DNA from 2 places in the Pseudonocardia sp. NPDC049154 genome. Region 1 is predicted to be linked to the other one. Evidence: riboswitches for the same ligand, from Rfam matches in the RefSeq annotation. Region 1 holds a riboswitch; the other holds the start of a gene.
What was found. Region 1 has a riboswitch for S-adenosylmethionine ahead of AB0B41_RS41885 (aminotransferase class V-fold PLP-dependent enzyme). Riboswitches for the same ligand answer to the same signal wherever they lie in the genome.
Positions count from the first base shown of each region.

Region 2: it holds a riboswitch for S-adenosylmethionine, as region 1 does, so the genes downstream of both, thrC (threonine synthase) here and AB0B41_RS41885 (aminotransferase class V-fold PLP-dependent enzyme) in region 1, are expected to answer to the same signal.

Region 1 covers NZ_JBEZDN010000206.1:87-7,148, forward strand. The annotation lists gene treS (maltose alpha-D-glucosyltransferase) at 34-2,310, opposite strand; gene AB0B41_RS41885 (aminotransferase class V-fold PLP-dependent enzyme) at 2,470-3,924, opposite strand; SAM riboswitch class IV at 3,981-4,094, opposite strand; gene AB0B41_RS41890 (putative leader peptide) at 4,581-4,667, shown strand; gene AB0B41_RS41895 (hypothetical protein) at 5,001-5,330, shown strand; gene AB0B41_RS41900 (hypothetical protein) at 5,338-7,062, shown strand, end outside.
Region 2 covers NZ_JBEZDN010000062.1:34,308-41,998, forward strand. The annotation lists gene AB0B41_RS25780 (ComEA family DNA-binding protein) at 1,187-1,624, shown strand; partial or broken gene AB0B41_RS25785 (ComEC/Rec2 family competence protein) at 2,017-3,759, shown strand; gene thrC (threonine synthase) at 4,099-5,364, opposite strand; SAM riboswitch class I at 5,371-5,515, opposite strand; gene holA (DNA polymerase III subunit delta) at 5,741-6,709, shown strand; gene rpsT (30S ribosomal protein S20) at 6,890-7,156, opposite strand; gene AB0B41_RS25805 (circularly permuted type 2 ATP-grasp protein) at 7,565-7,691, shown strand, end outside.

The sequences.
Region 1 (7,062 bases):
GTGCTCTGGCACCACTTACCGCGCACGGGCGCGTCAGTGCGGGTCTTCGGCGGGCACCTCCAGCAGCAGCGAGTGCCCCTGGTGCGGCTCGAGCTCCACCACGAAGGCGTGCAGGTCGTCGACGACGCCGCACTCCTTGTCGGTGAACATGTCGGTGACCCGGCTGCCGGGGACGAGGTACTCGGAGCGCACGGTGCCGGTCACGGCCTCGGCGGCGAAGTTCAGCACGGTGACGTGCATCCGGCGGCCGCCGTCCTCGCCCGGGTCGAGCTCGTGGACCAGCACGAGCATGCCGCGGTGCGAGACGTCCGGGATGTCGACCTGCCGCGCCACCGCGATCCCGTACCGGGACCGGACGGCCAGGATGGCCTGCAGCTGGCGGGCGAAGCTGCGCTCGTCCTCCAGCTGCTCCGGCAACGACCCGTAGAGCGAGCGGCCGCGCGGCATTCCGGACGCCGACTTCACGGCGTGCGGGGCGGTGCCCATGAGGTCGTGTGCGGCGCGGTGGATCCAGCGGGTGTCGCCCTCGGCGATCAGCTCGGCGACCTCGTCGGCCGGCAGGGTGAGCATGCCCGTGAGGTCCCAGCCGGAGAGGGCGAAGACCCCGGGCTGCAGGGCGTTGTACATCGCCAGCAGCAGGTGCACCCGCATGATCTCGGGGACGTCCTCGTCCGTGATCGCGTCGAGCGAGGACAGCCCGAGCGTCGCGGCGATGACGGTCGCCGTGGTGCAGGCGATGCCGTTGGTGGTGAACACCCGGTTGTACGGCGCGTTGTCGCCGGTCAGCGCGGCGGTGAGGTCCGCGCGCACGCGCTCGGCGAGCTGTTCGCCGGTGAGCTCCTCGCCGGCGAACGAGTAGACGTCGTCGCGGTGCCCGGTGGCCCAGTGCACGAGCTCGTAGGTCAGCTCGTCGTGGTTCTGCAGGGCGTGCACCAGCCCGGCCGGGTCGACCCCCAGCTCGATCGAGGTCCGCTGGGTCAGCCGCAGGAACTCGGTGTCCCCGGTGACCAGCGCGTGGTGGTAGGCGGGGCGGTTGACGAAGTCGTAGGACAGGTCCGGGCCGGCCTCGGAGGTGGCGCGGATGTCGTCGATCGTCAGGTTCAGCTCCTGGAAGGTGAACCCGCCCAGCTTGCGCACCATGCTGGCGATGAGGTGGTTGGCCGCGGAGGAGAGCGGGTGCCCCTCGGACCAGGCCGGCATGCCCTCGGCGCTCTTCTCGACGCCGAGGAAGCCGTTGGCGTCGAGCCGCAGCGCCCCGGAGCCAAGGTCGGCCAGCGAGTGCACGGCGTCGCCGATCACCAGGCGCATCCCCGCGAACGACGGGTCGAGCCAGTTGATCGAGGGCTGGCCGTCCTTGAAGTAGTGCAGGTACACCCAGCGCCGGGCCACGCCGTCGACGCCGACCACCGGCTTGGACGCGCTCCAGTTCGTCTCCTTGACGCCCGGGGCGTAGAAGATCACCCGCTGCAGCCGGCCGATGATGTACCCGGCCTTCTCCAGCGCCTCCTCGGTGGGCACGTCGAGGTTCACCGAGTCCCGGCCCGGCGGCACCTCCGGCAGGAGGTTCCAGTCCTCCTCCTCGATCTCCACCATGTGGTAGATGCCGGGGTAGTCGGCGTACTTCATCTCGGCGAGCCGGAAGTCGGCGCCCTTGCCGGTGTGGCCGGGCACGATGTCGTCGATGATCGTGCCGCCGGACCACGTGGCCATGCCGCACATCGCGCGGAACTCGGCCTCGGTGCCGAAGGCCGGGTCGATCTCCGTGCCGATCCGGTCGAAGTGCCCGTCGACACTGGACGTGTACTGCCAGCCCGAGATGCCCCCCGCGCGCTTGACCGGTCCGGTGTGGATCGCCTCGATGCCGATCGTGCAGAAGGCGTTCCAGAGCGCCTCGTCGCCCAGCGAGGCCAGGAAGGACTGTCCGGGCCGGGTGATCAGGGAGATCGGGTAGGCCGTGAACCACACGGACGCGGACTCGACGGCCTGGCGCGGGCCGGGGTCGGCGAAGGGGTTCTGCCACATCGTGCCCTGGCCGGAGAACTGCCGGGCGATCTCGTTGGAGTCCGCGAGCATCGACTGGCTGAGCAGCCAGGAGACGTAGGCGGGGTTCTCCCCGGTCGCCGCGCCGTCCTTCGCCACCGACCGCCGGACGACGGGTGACTTGGCCCGGGCGCGATGGCGGAGCGTGCGTGGGCGCGCGGGATGGAGGTGCTCCGCGTAGGTGATCTCGCTGGGCTCGTGGGGCTGCTGCCCCGCGAGGTCCCCGGTCTCCCCGGCTTGTCCCTCGGACAGCGCTGCGTCGTCTGACATCAACTCTCCGTGCTCGCCGCGACCCGGTCGTCGCCCGCGGTGGTGTACCACCCACGCCTGCGGGAAAACGACGGTGACGCGCCGACGGTGCGCCCGTCCACCCGACCGCACAGGCCGAGCGGTGGGCCCCGCCGCTCGGCGACGGGCGGACCGGGTCGCTCAGTGCCCGCAGGCCGCCCCGCCGGCCGCCGCGACCCCGCCGAGCTTCAGCGGGTCGAGGTCACGGGGGTCCGGGGTCGGGGTCCAGCGGCCGTCGATCTCCCGGTAGTCCCACTGCGGACCCGCGGTCGCGACCGCACGGACGGCCTCGACCAGCCGGTCGACGTCCTCGTCGGACGTGCTGAGGCCGAGGCTGACGCGCACCGCGTCCGCACCGCCGGCGAGGCGGGCGAGCAGCGGGTGGGCGCAGAAGCGGCCGTCGCGCACCCCGATGCCGTGCTCGGCGGACAGCGCCGCGGCGACGAGCCCGGCAGGGACGTCGGTGACGGTGAAGGAGGCGACCGCGACCCGGTCCGGCGCGTCCGCCCAGATCCGCAGCGGACGGACGCCGGCGATCCCGGACAGCCCGCTGACCAGGCGCGCGAGCAGGGCGCGCTCGTGCGCGGGGGCGACCTCGTCGATCACCGGGTCCAGCGCGCGGCAGGCGGCGGCGATGGCGGCGGCACCGAGGACGTTCGGCGTGCCGGCCTCGTGCCGGTGCGGCGCCGGGGCCCAGCTGACCTCGGCGGTGCGGTCCTCGACGCCGACCGAGCGGACCGCGCCGCCGCCGGCGAGGTACGGGGCGGCGACGTCGAGCCAGTCCCGCCGCCCGATCAGCGCGCCGGCGCCGTAGGGGGCGTAGAGCTTGTGGCCGGACAGCACCACGTAGTCCACACCGGACTTCGCGATGTCGACCCGGCGGTGCGGGGCGAGCTGGGCGGCGTCGAGCACCACCCGGGTGCCCGCGGCGTGCGCGATCGCGCAGATCTCGTCGATCGGCAGGATCTCGCCGGTGACGTTGGAGGCGCCGGTGATCGCCAGCAGGGCGGTCCGCTCGGCGGTCAGCGCGTCCCGCAGGAGGTCGAGCGTCTCGCCGACGGTCTCCGGCGCCCGCAGCACGCGGTGGTCGGTGCCGCGCCAGGCGAGCAGCGTGGCGTGGTGCTCGACGTCGAGGCAGAGCGTCGAGCCGGGAACCGCGCCGGCGAGCAGGTTGAGCGCGTCCGTGGTGTTGCGGGTGAACACGACGACGTCGTCGGCGCGCGCCCCGACGAACCGGGCCACGGTGTCCCGGGCGCCCTCGAGGACCGAGGTGCAGACCTGCGAGGCGTAGCCGGCGCCGCGGTGCACGCTCGAGTAGTAGGGGAGGAGCTCGGCCACGTGGTCGGCGACCGCGCGCAGGGCGGGGGCGCTCGCGGCGAGGTCGAGGTTCGCGTACGGCACGGTGCGGCCGTCGACCAGCGGGACGGGGATCCCGGTGCCGACGAGCTCCGGCAGGGGCGTGGGTGCCGGGGCCGTGACCGGCGTGACCGTCGTGGTGGTCCGGGTCGCGGTGCGCGTGGGCTCCTCCGCGGCGGTGCAGCCCGGGGCCTCGGTGCAGAGCGGCGCCCAGTCGACCTGAGTGCGGACGTCGGACATCGTGGATCCTCCCGGATCACTCAGGACCCGGTTCGGCACGAGGTGCCGGACGGAAGGGTCCGCGCTTGCCGGCCGCGGGTCCGCGGCGGCCCGGTCGTCACCCGGAGCACCCCACCGCGGAGGAGGGTTGCCGGCCAGCGAGCCGGGGCTTGGCGCTGGCGCTCTTGACCTGACGACGACGGTAGGTGCCGATCCGCGGAACGGTCAAGTGTGATCCGGGCCGCGGAAACCGCCGCCGGAATGACCGGACATTGCCGTCGCAGGAGTCTCATTTCGGCGTCGAATGTCCGATCTTCGGGGCGGGCCGCTCCATTTCCGCGGCATTTCCGCCCCGTTTCCCCCGGACCGGGACCGCTGGTCACTCTGCGTCCATGAATGCGGGAAGGAGCACTGTCACCCGGTCGGGGAGGGCGTCGGAGAACTGCCAGGTCGAGCCGCTGACAGGTGATCGGTTCCCGGTCCGACCGACACGATCGCGTGAAGAATCCGGCCCGTGTCACACGCAGCGCCGGACCCGTTCCGGCGCTGATGAACCGCGGAAACGAGTGACCTGGGCCACGGAAAAGGGTCCGAAATGGGTCCGGAACGGCCGTGGGACGACGCTCTGTCCGACCCGGTGATCTCCACTGCTCCGTCCGGATGACACAGTTCCGGCCATGCGCCTCACCGACCGCTTCGCCTATCGACGTCACGTCGATCTGCGTCGCGTGGCGAGCGCGCTGTGTAGCGCGACGGTGAGCTGAGGCCCGGGCCCGTCCCGGGCCACCGCCTCGCCGACCCTCGCTCCGGCGCACCGCCCGTCCCCGCCCGCCCGGCCCGTCCGGTCCCCGCCGGCCGTCGTCCCCGACACGGCCGTCGAGCGGCGCGGGTGCCGCCCCACCGGGCCGCCGGACCGGGCCCTGTCGGACCGCCCCGTCGACCCGACCCCGGCCCGTCCGTCGGACGGTGCACCAGGCCGTGCCCACCGCTGCCCGCCCCACCGTCGCAGGTCCGTCCACATCGGACCTGCCGGCAGGTCCCCGGGTGCCGGTCCGCCGCCGTCCGCTCCCCAGATGAGAAGAAGTGGAGACACTGTCGTGCCGCGACACCGATACCGACCACCACGGTCGGCACTGACCCGGCTCGCCGGGTCCGCGACCCTGGCGGGCGCCGCCGTGGTCGGCCTCAGCGGGCCGGCCCAGGCCGCCACCCCGGACCTGGTGCCGGACCTCGCGCCGCTGCTCACGGCCCACTACGACGAGGAGCCGGCGCCCGCGCCGGAGGCGCCGTACGTGGAGCCGTCGTACACGGCGTTCGAGGGCGGCGACCTGCTCGACCAGGGCCGTGACTTCGCCCCCGCCGGCGTCCCGATCGCCGGGCTGACCCAGTCGGCCGTGGGCGCGCCCAGCCGACTGCTGCCGAGCTGAGGCCGGGATGCGCGCACCGAAGAAGATCCTGCTCGGGCTCCTGGCCCTGGGCGTCGTCGCCGGGGTGACCACCCTGCCGGGCGGCGACGCGTACGCCGACGTCGAGACCGTCAAGTCCGCCGTGAAGGGGGCCGACGGCAAGGACTACTGGGTCGAGAACAACATCGACACCGACGCCGCCGAGGACTCGCGCGGCGCGTCCACGCGACCGGAGTACATGGTCGTGTGGGCCGGTGACGAGAACGTCGCCGACACGGTGGTCCCCGACGTCAAGAACCTGCCCGGGTCCCTGACGAACCCGACCGACAAGGTCCGCAACGCCCTGCCGGGCCCGGACTTCATGGCGGTCGTGGACGTCACCAAGGGCTCGCCCAGCTACGGCAAGGTCGTCAACACGGCGACCGTCGGCCCGCTGGTCGAGAACGAGCCGCACCACATGCAGTACTCGTGGCGCAAGGGCGACAAGATCTACGCGGGTGGCCTCTACTCGGCGGCCACCTATGTCTTCGACGTGTCCGCGCTGCCGGAGCTCAAGCTCTCCGGCATCAGCCTCCCCAGCCAAACCCTCTGCGGGTCGGTGCCGGACGCGTACTGGGTTCTGAACGATGGAACGGCCTACGGGACCTACATGGGCGGCCCGGTCGTCCCGGGTCCCTGCACCTACTCCAACGGTGAGGTCCGCACCGGCAACGGGTTCGCGGGCACGCCGGGCGAGGTCGTCCGGTTCGGTCCGGACGGGCAGAAGCTGGTCGAGGCCCCGGCCGCGACCACCACGCCGGAGGACCCGACGCAGTGCCTCAACATGCCGGCGCTCGGCCAGCCCAGCTGCGCCAACCCGCACGGCATCCAGGTCCGCGAGGACCTGAACACGATGGTCACGAGTGACTACGCCGAGCCGCGGACGATCATCCTCGACCCGGTCAAGGCGCCGTCCCCGTACCTGCGCCGGCCGACGGTCCGGACCTGGGACATCTCCGACCTGAACCACCCCAAGGTCAAGTCGGTGTCGTACCTGCCGACCGGTCCGCGGTCCAACGGCCAGGACCCGCTGCACAACGAGAACCGTGCGGCGATGGAGACCACGGTGACCAACCTGCCGGGTCACAAGGGCGCCTTCGCCCAGACCATGCAGGGTGGCGCGCTGTTCTACACGCCGGACATCACCGCGCCCGAGCCGGAGTGGAAGGAGATCTACGACCTCTCCGCCGCGGTGAAGGAGCTCGACCCGGCCGCCGGTGACAACGGTGGTCCGAGCTCCAACGGCGGGTGGCTGCAGACCAGCCCGGACGACAAGACGCTGTACCACGCCATCATCGGCCGCAAGCCCGGCGCGCTGGGCAAGGACGACCCCGGCACCGCCGGCGGTGTGATCGCGCTCGACATCGAGAAGCTGGTCGAGGCCGGCGACAAGGCGACCTGCTCGATCGACACCACCGACGAGATCGCCGCCGGTGGCGCGGAGTCCGACTGCCCGACGCTCAAGGGGCACCAGGTCATCAACCCCGGCAAGGCCGCAGGCGGCCCGCACTGGGGCGCCCTGGACAACCTCGAGCTGGGTGACGACGGCTTCTACCACGAGACCGACCAGCCGAAGCGCCTGGCGACCACCAACTACTTCGTGGCCCGCACCGGCACCGACGGTGACCACAAGGTCTGCCTCGTGGACATCGCCAAGGACGGCGAGCTGAAGCTCGACGAGGACTTCAAGGACGAGAACACGGGTGACACCTGC
Region 2 (7,691 bases), on a different contig from region 1:
CCGCGGCTGGTGATCTCGGGAGGCGGCTCGGAGCGCCACGGTCCGGGTTGCGATGCCGGCCATGAGCATGACCGCCGTTTGCGGTGGCCGGCGGCCAGTGGTGGCCGGGATGCTCCACCACCGGCGATCTTGTCTGACGGCCATCGCTCAGAGCCGCTCGTGTCGTGCGCCGACGCAGCGTGGTCCTCACCTGCGGTACATGACGGCAGGGCGGCTGTGAGGTGCAGCGACCAGCTGTCCCGGTGGGCAGACGCAGCCGGAGATGGTGCGCCCCGCACTGCTGCATCCGGGCTCGTCCGCCGACGCCGCGCAGCCATCCGCGCCCGGCCTCGGCGCCGACGTATCCCGCCTCATCGTGCACGACACCCCCGACCGAACCGGCGCACGCAAGGCCCGGGTGCGTGACCTTGTCCCCATCCCGCCCTCTCCGTCCACAGCCGACGCAGTCGTCCGGGAAAGGGGTGTCGGCGGCCCTAGCGTCGCGGGGGTGGCACGGAGCTCCCCGAACACCCGATCCGCGGCGCGGCTGTCCGCGGTGCTCGGGACACCCGTGGGCCGCCCCTACCCGGTGAGGGAGCGGGGCGGCGAGGAGATCCCGGCACCGAGGACGCCGCCTGCGCACGCCCCTCGCCCCCGCCCACTTCCTCAGGTCTTCCGACCGGCCATACCTCTGGGCCCCGACCCTGCCGCCGACGACCCACCCACCCTTCCGCTGCCCCTGTCGCCCGGCGCACCGGCGGATCGAACCCGCGACGAGCCGACCCCCTTCGCCTCGGGCAACCCCCACTTCGCCGCTCTGCTCGCCGAGGTCGACGAGCCGGCGGACACCCACCTCGCACCGACCGACGAGTACCCCGACGACCTCCACGGCGAGTACCGCGACGATCTCCCCGGCGAGGAGCAGGGTTCGAGGAGTCCCGGCAGCCGACCGAGCCGGCTCACCCGCGTCGCCTCGCGCTGGGTCCCGACCGCGTGGCGTGGCTCGCGACTCGACCCAGGCCGGGCAGGAGCACTCGCACTGGTCCTGGTCGCGGCGGTGGCGGCCGTGGTGGCGGCCGTGGGGGTGTGGAGCGCACGACCTCGCGCGGAGCAGGTACCCCCGCTGCCGGCGGTCTCGCTGAACACGGCGGTCGGGTCGAGCCCCGCTTCCTCCACACTGCCCACGGCAGCGCCGACCGAACTCGTCGTGAGTGTCTCGGGAAAGGTCCGTCGCCCGGGTCTCGTCCGCGTCCCGGACGGCTCCCGCGTGGCCGACGTGCTCGAGGCCGCGGGCGGTGCGGTGCCCGGCACCGACCTCACGAGCCTCAACCTCGCGCGCCGCGTCGCCGACGGCGAGCAGGTCGCGGTCGGTGTCCCGGCCGCTCCCGACGCAGGCGGTACCGGAGGCGGTCCTGCACCCACCGGCGGCGACGCTGCCGGTGCGGCTCCCGCCGGGAAGATCGACCTCAACCGCGCGACCGTCGATCAGCTGGACGGGCTGCCGGGCGTCGGGCCGGTCACGGCCCAGCGGATCCTCGACTGGCGCACCCGCAACGGCCGCTTCGCCCGCGTCGACCAGCTGCGCGAGGTGGAGGGCATCGGCGAGCGACGGTTCGCCCAGCTCCGGGAGCTGGTGACCGTATGAGGTCCCGCGAGGAGCGCCGGGCGGTCGCCGAGGAACCACGGGCCCGGCCGGACCTGCGCCTGGTCCCGGCGGCCCTCGCCGCGTGGGCGGCAGTGCTCTGCGCGGTACTCGGAGGGCCGCTCGCCGCGCTGGCCGCCTGCACCGTCGCCCTGGCCACGCTCGTCACGACGACTCGTCGAGCGCCGGGTCGCACCCGGTCCGCGATGCTGGCCGCCTCCGAGTGTGCCCTGGCCGTGGGGCTGCTCGCGGGTCTGCACGCTCTCCACGTCCACGACCACCCGCTGCGCGCCGCCGCCGAGCGCGGTTCGGCCGCGGTCCTGCGGATCACGCTCACGGACGACCCACGACCCCTGCGCGGCCCCGCCTACGGCGCGGACTTCGGAGCCGACCGGATGCTGGTCGAGGCCGACCTGGAGACCGCGACGGTCGGTGCGGGGGAGTGGCACACCGGCGGGCGCGTCCTGCTGCTGGCGCCCGCAGAGGGGTGGAGCGGCCTCCTCCCGGGCCAGACGGTCACCGCCGAAGGCCTGCTCCTGCCCGCCCAGCGTGCCGACCTCACCATCGCGGTGCTGCGGGTGCGTGGATCCCCGACGACGGCGACCCCACCGCCGTGGTGGCAGACCGCCGCCGGATCACTCCGGGACGGCCTGCGGCGGGCCGCCGACGTGTTGCCGGAGGACTCCGCCGGGCTGCTGCCCGGCCTCGCGGTCGGCGACACCCGCGAGCAGACGACCGAGGTGGAGGAGGACTTCCGGGCCGCCGGGCTCACCCACCTCACCGCGGTCTCCGGCGCGAACCTCGCGATCGTCGGTGGAGCCGTGCTCGGCCTGCTCCGCCTGTTCCGGGCCGACCCTCGCCTCGCCGCGGTGCTGGCCGGGGCCGCCGTCCTCGGCTTCGTGGTGCTCGCCCGGCCCTCGCCCAGCGTCGTGCGGGCCGCGGTCATGGGCGGCATCGTGCTGCTGGCGCTCGCGCTCGGACGCGGCCGATCGGCGGTCCCGGCGGTGGCCGCGGCCGTGCTGGTGCTGCTGGTCGTCGATCCGGCGCTCGCGGTCGACATCGGGTTCGCCCTGTCCGTCCTCGCCACGGCGGCCCTCGTCCTGATCGCCCCGGGATGGTCCGCCGCGCTGCAGCGGCGCGGTGTGCCGCAGGGTGCCGCCGAGCTGCTCGCGGTCCCGGCGGCCGCGTGCGTCGCCACGGCTCCACTCATCGCCGGTCTGAGCGGCCAGCTCGGCCTCGTGACCGTGCTGGCGAACCTGCTGGTGGTACCGGCGGTCGCGCCGGCGACGGTCCTCGGTGTGCTCGCCGCCGTGCTCTCACCGCCGGCGCCCGGGCTGGCCACCGCGTGCGCGTGGCTCGCCGGGCCCGCGGTCGCGTGGCTCGTGCTGGTGGCCGACCGCGCCGCGGCGATCCCCGGAGCGGTGCTGCCCTGGCCCGCCGGTGTGGGCGGCGCCGTCCTGCTCGCGGGTGTGCTGCTGGCGCTGGTGGTGCTCCTCCGGTTCCGCCGCTCCCGGCTGCTCGTCCTCGCGGTTGTGATCGGGCTGGCGTTGGTCCTGGTGCCCACCCGCGTGATCCGCCCCGGCTGGCCACCCCCGGACTGGGTGGTGGTCGCCTGCGACGTCGGTCAGGGCGACGCGCTCGTCCTTGCCACCGGCGTTCCTGGTCAGGCGGTCCTCGTCGACGTCGGCCCCGACGACGGCCCCACGGACGCCTGTCTGCGCCGGCTCGGCGTCGACGCGCTGGCGCTCGTGGTGGTCACGCACCTGCACGCCGATCACATGGGCGGTCTCGCGGGCGCGCTGCGCGGTCGGGCGGCAGGCGGGGTCGCGCTGGGACCGGCGCACGAGCCGGCCGGGGCCCTGCGTCGGATCGCGCAGCAGGCCGCGGAGGTCGGCGCGCCCGTCCTCGAGCTGACCGCGGGTCGGCGCCTCGCCTGGCCTGCCCTCACGCTCGACGTCCTGGCCCCGGACCGCGCGCCGGAGTACGTCGACGGCGAGGACGGCACCGCCGTGAACAACACGTCCGTGGTGCTCCGCGCGACCACACCGGCCGGCCGCATCCTGCTGGCCGGCGACGTGGAGCTCGACGCCCAGGCCGACCTCCTGCACAGCGGCGCGGACCTGCGGGCGGAGGTGCTCAAGGTGCCCCACCACGGCTCCCGCTCGACCAGCCCGGACTTCCTGCGGGCCGTCGCGCCGCGGGTCGCCCTGGTCAGCGTGGGTGCGGGCAACTCCTACCGGCACCCGAACCCGGGCCTGCTGGACCTCCTGACGACGTCGGGGGCCGTCGTGCGACGGACCGACCAGTCGGGCGACGTGGCCTTCACGCGCGACGACGAACTCGTCGCGCGCGGGGACCCGCTCCCGGGCCCCCGGCGCTCCCGCGCGGGCCGCCGTAACCGGCGCCGGGCCTCCGGAACGACGACGGGCCCGGAGGAACATGTCCTCCGGGCCCGGTCGTGGTCCTGGCGTGCCGGGTCAGCGGCCCTCGAGCGCCTCGCGGACGGCCTTGCTGGTCGACGGCACCGTGGCGGTCGGGCGGGCGTGGGCCGACACGGCGTCGAGCGTCTTCAGCCCGTCGCCGGTGATCAGCAGGACGGTCTCGGCGTCGGGGTCGATCGTGCCGGCCTCGATGAGCTTCTTCGCGGTCGCGACGGTGACGCCGCCCGCGGTCTCGGCGAACACGCCCTCGGTGCGGGCGAGCAGCCGGATGCCCTCGACGACCTCCTCGTCGGTCACGTGGCCGACGGCGCCGCCGGTGCGGCGCACGGAGTCGAGGACGTAGGGGCCGTCGGCGGGGTTGCCGATCGCCAGCGAGCGGGCGATGGTGTCCGGCCGGACCGGCTGGATGAAGTCGTGGCCCTCCTCGAAGGCCGAGGCGACGGGCGAGCAGCCGGTGGCCTGGGCACCGAAGATCTTGTAGGGCTTCTCGTCGACGAGCCCGAGCTTCACGAACTCGCCGAAGCCCTTGTCGACCTTGGTCAGCTGCGAGCCGGAGGCGACCGGGACGACGATCTGGTCGGGCAGGCGCCAGCCGAGCTGCTCGGCGACCTCGTAGCCCAGGGTCTTCGAGCCCTCGGCGTAGTACGGGCGGACGTTCACGTTCACGAACGCCCACTCCTCGTGCTCCGCGGCGAGCTCGGTGGCGAGGCGGTTCACGTCGTCGTAGTTGCCGTCGACGGCGAGCAGGGTGCCGCCGTAGACCGCGGTGGTGGTGATCTTCGCCTGCTCGAGCGAGGAGGGGATCAGCACGACCGAGTCCCAGCCGGCGCGGGCGGCCGCCGCGGCGACGGCGTTGGCCAGGTTGCCGGTGGAGGGGCAGCAGAGGACGGAGAAACCCAGCTCGCGGGCGGCGGCGAGGGCGACGGCCACGACCCGGTCCTTGAAGGAGTGGGTGGGGTTGCCGGTGTCGTCCTTCACCCAGAGCTTGCGGAGCCCGAGCTCGGCGGCGAGCCGGTCCGCCTGGATCAAGCGGGTGAAGCCGGGCTCGGTGTTCGGGAAGGACTGGACGTTCGCCGGGACGGGGAGGAGGTCCTTGTAGCGCCAGATCGACTTGGGACCGGACTCGATCGACTCCCGCGTGACCTGCGGGAAGTCGTAGGCGATCTCGAGCGGGCCGAAACACTGCGGACAGGCGAACTCCGCGGCGAGCGGCGTCTGGTGGCCGCACTCGCGACAGGACAGCGCGCGGGCGGAGCCGAGGTCGAGGGTGGTGCTGGCAGGGGTGTCTGCAGTGAGAGTCATCAGATCTCCTCATCTGTCCCGCTGGCGCGGGCCGGAATTGGCACCTGGTTCGTCGACGTGCGCGCACCGAGCGGTGCGCTGCGCGGATCGTCGTTCGACGCCGGTTGCCGGGGCTTCGTCGGGCCGTTCCCTCTGCCCCTCTGGATGAGCCATATGCAGTTGTGCCGTGCAGGCTTCGTGCGTGGAGCGAGCGCGGCGGCCGGATTGATCCGGATGACAGGCACGTTACGGCACCGGCCCCGCTCCGGGCCAGCCGGACTCACCATCTGGGAGCCGTGTCACGGACTGTCGGTGCCGTGCGCGACGATGGCTCGCGGACCCGGCAGGTGGGCCCCGGTGCGCGGCACCGCGCGACGCGTGCGAGAGGAGCCCGGCCATGCCGGCCACGAAGCCGCCCGCCCCCGTGCAGCTCATCGTGGGAGAAGAGGAGCTGCTGGTCGAGCGGGCCGTGAGCGAGATCCTCCGTGCCGCCCGGGCGGTCGACCCCGAGGCCGACATCCGCCGGTTCCGACCCGCCGAGCTCACCCCGGGCGAGCTGGTCGGGCACCTGAGCCCCTCGCTGTTCGCGGAGGGCCGGGTCGTGGTGATCCAGGGGGCGCACGAGGCGGGCAAGGACCTGGTCGCCGCGATCATGGCCTACGTGGCCGAGCCGGCCGACGGGATCGTGCTGGTCGCGGTGCACGCGGGCGGGGCCCGCGGCAAGCAGCTGGCCGACGACCTGCGGAAGGCCGGCGCGGCCGTCACCAAGTGCGACCGGCTGACCCGCGCCGAGGAGCGCGCCGACTTCGTGCGCGCCGAGGTTCGGCGGGCCGGCGGCTCGATCACCGCCGAGGCCGTGAGCGTGCTGCTCGAGGCGGTCGGCTCGGACCTGCGGGAGCTGGCCTCGGCCACGAACCAGCTGGTCTCCGACACGGGCGGGCAGGTCGACGGCCAGGCCGTGCGCCGGTATCACCGGGGCCGGGCGGAGTCGTCGGGCTTCGCGGTGGCGGACAAGGCGGTCGCGGGGGACCGGGCGGGCGCGTTGGAGGCGTTGCGCTGGGCGCTCGTGCTGGGGGTCGCGCCGGTCCTGGTGGCCGACGCACTGGCCGACGCCGTGCGCACCCTCGCCAAGGTCGGTGCGGCCGGCCGGGGCGATCCCAACCGCCTGGCGGGCAGCCTCGGCATGCCGCCCTGGAAGATCCGCAAGGCGCAGGGGCAGGTGCGGGCCTGGCGGCCGGCGGGCCTCGCGACCGCGATCGCCGCGACCGCGCAGGTCAACGCCGACGTCAAGGGTGCGGCCGCCGACCCCGCCTACGCCCTGGAGCGCGCGGTCCTCGCGGTCGTCGACGCCCGCGGCACCCGCTGACACACGTCACCCGGAGCCGCGCCCCTCCGACGCGTCGTGGAGCCATGACGCCCACAGCCTCGCCATCATCCGAGAACACGTCGACGGCACTGCCCCACGGGAAAGGACAGTGCCGTCGACGGGAACGCTCGACCGGGCGGACCCGGGAGCTTCACCGGGCGCGCGACCGCGCCCGAGGACTCAGGCGCCGATCTTGGCGACGCGCCTGGCGATGGCCGACTTGCGGTTGGCGGCCTGGTTCTTGTGGATGACGCCCTTGCTGGCGGCCTTGTCGAGGGCGCGAGCGGCGGCGCGCTGCAGTTCGACGGCCTTCTCGGTCTCGCCGGCCTCGGCGGCCTCGCGGAACTTGCGGATCGCGGTCTTGACCGACGACTTGACCGACTTGTTGCGCTGACGGCGCTTCTCGTTGGTCTTGACCCGCTTGATCTGGGACTTGATGTTCGCCACGCTGGTGTGCCTCGAGTCTTCCTGGTGCTGGTACGTATCGGGGGGCTCAGGCGACCCCGACCGGTTCTCCACCGATGCGAGCGAGCACGCCGAGCACTCGGTCGTCCATGCTACAACCCGGCGCGGACGGCCCTGCACGGGCCCGCGCTCCGCGGGCCCACGGACCCGGGATCGCACCGCGAACACCCTCTCGGCGGGCGGAACGCGCCGCTCCGCGACGGATCGGGGCCGGTCGTGTCCGTAACGCGGACGTAGCACCGCTCCGTCTGGCTCCGGCCAGGCGAAACGGTCAAGATGACCCCCGTGAGCCGAGCAGTGGACCGCAGACCAGCACGGGCGGGCGGGAAACCCGCACAGGACGACGGGGCCGCTGCCACAGCCGGTGCGGGGACCAACGGGGCCGGCCGCGTGGACGGCTCCGCCCTGTTCGACGGGTACCTGGAGCCGGACCGGCCCAATCCCGACGCGTTCGACGAGATGTTCAACGCCGACGGCAGCGTCCGCGCCCCGTACCGGCACCTGCACGACGCGATCG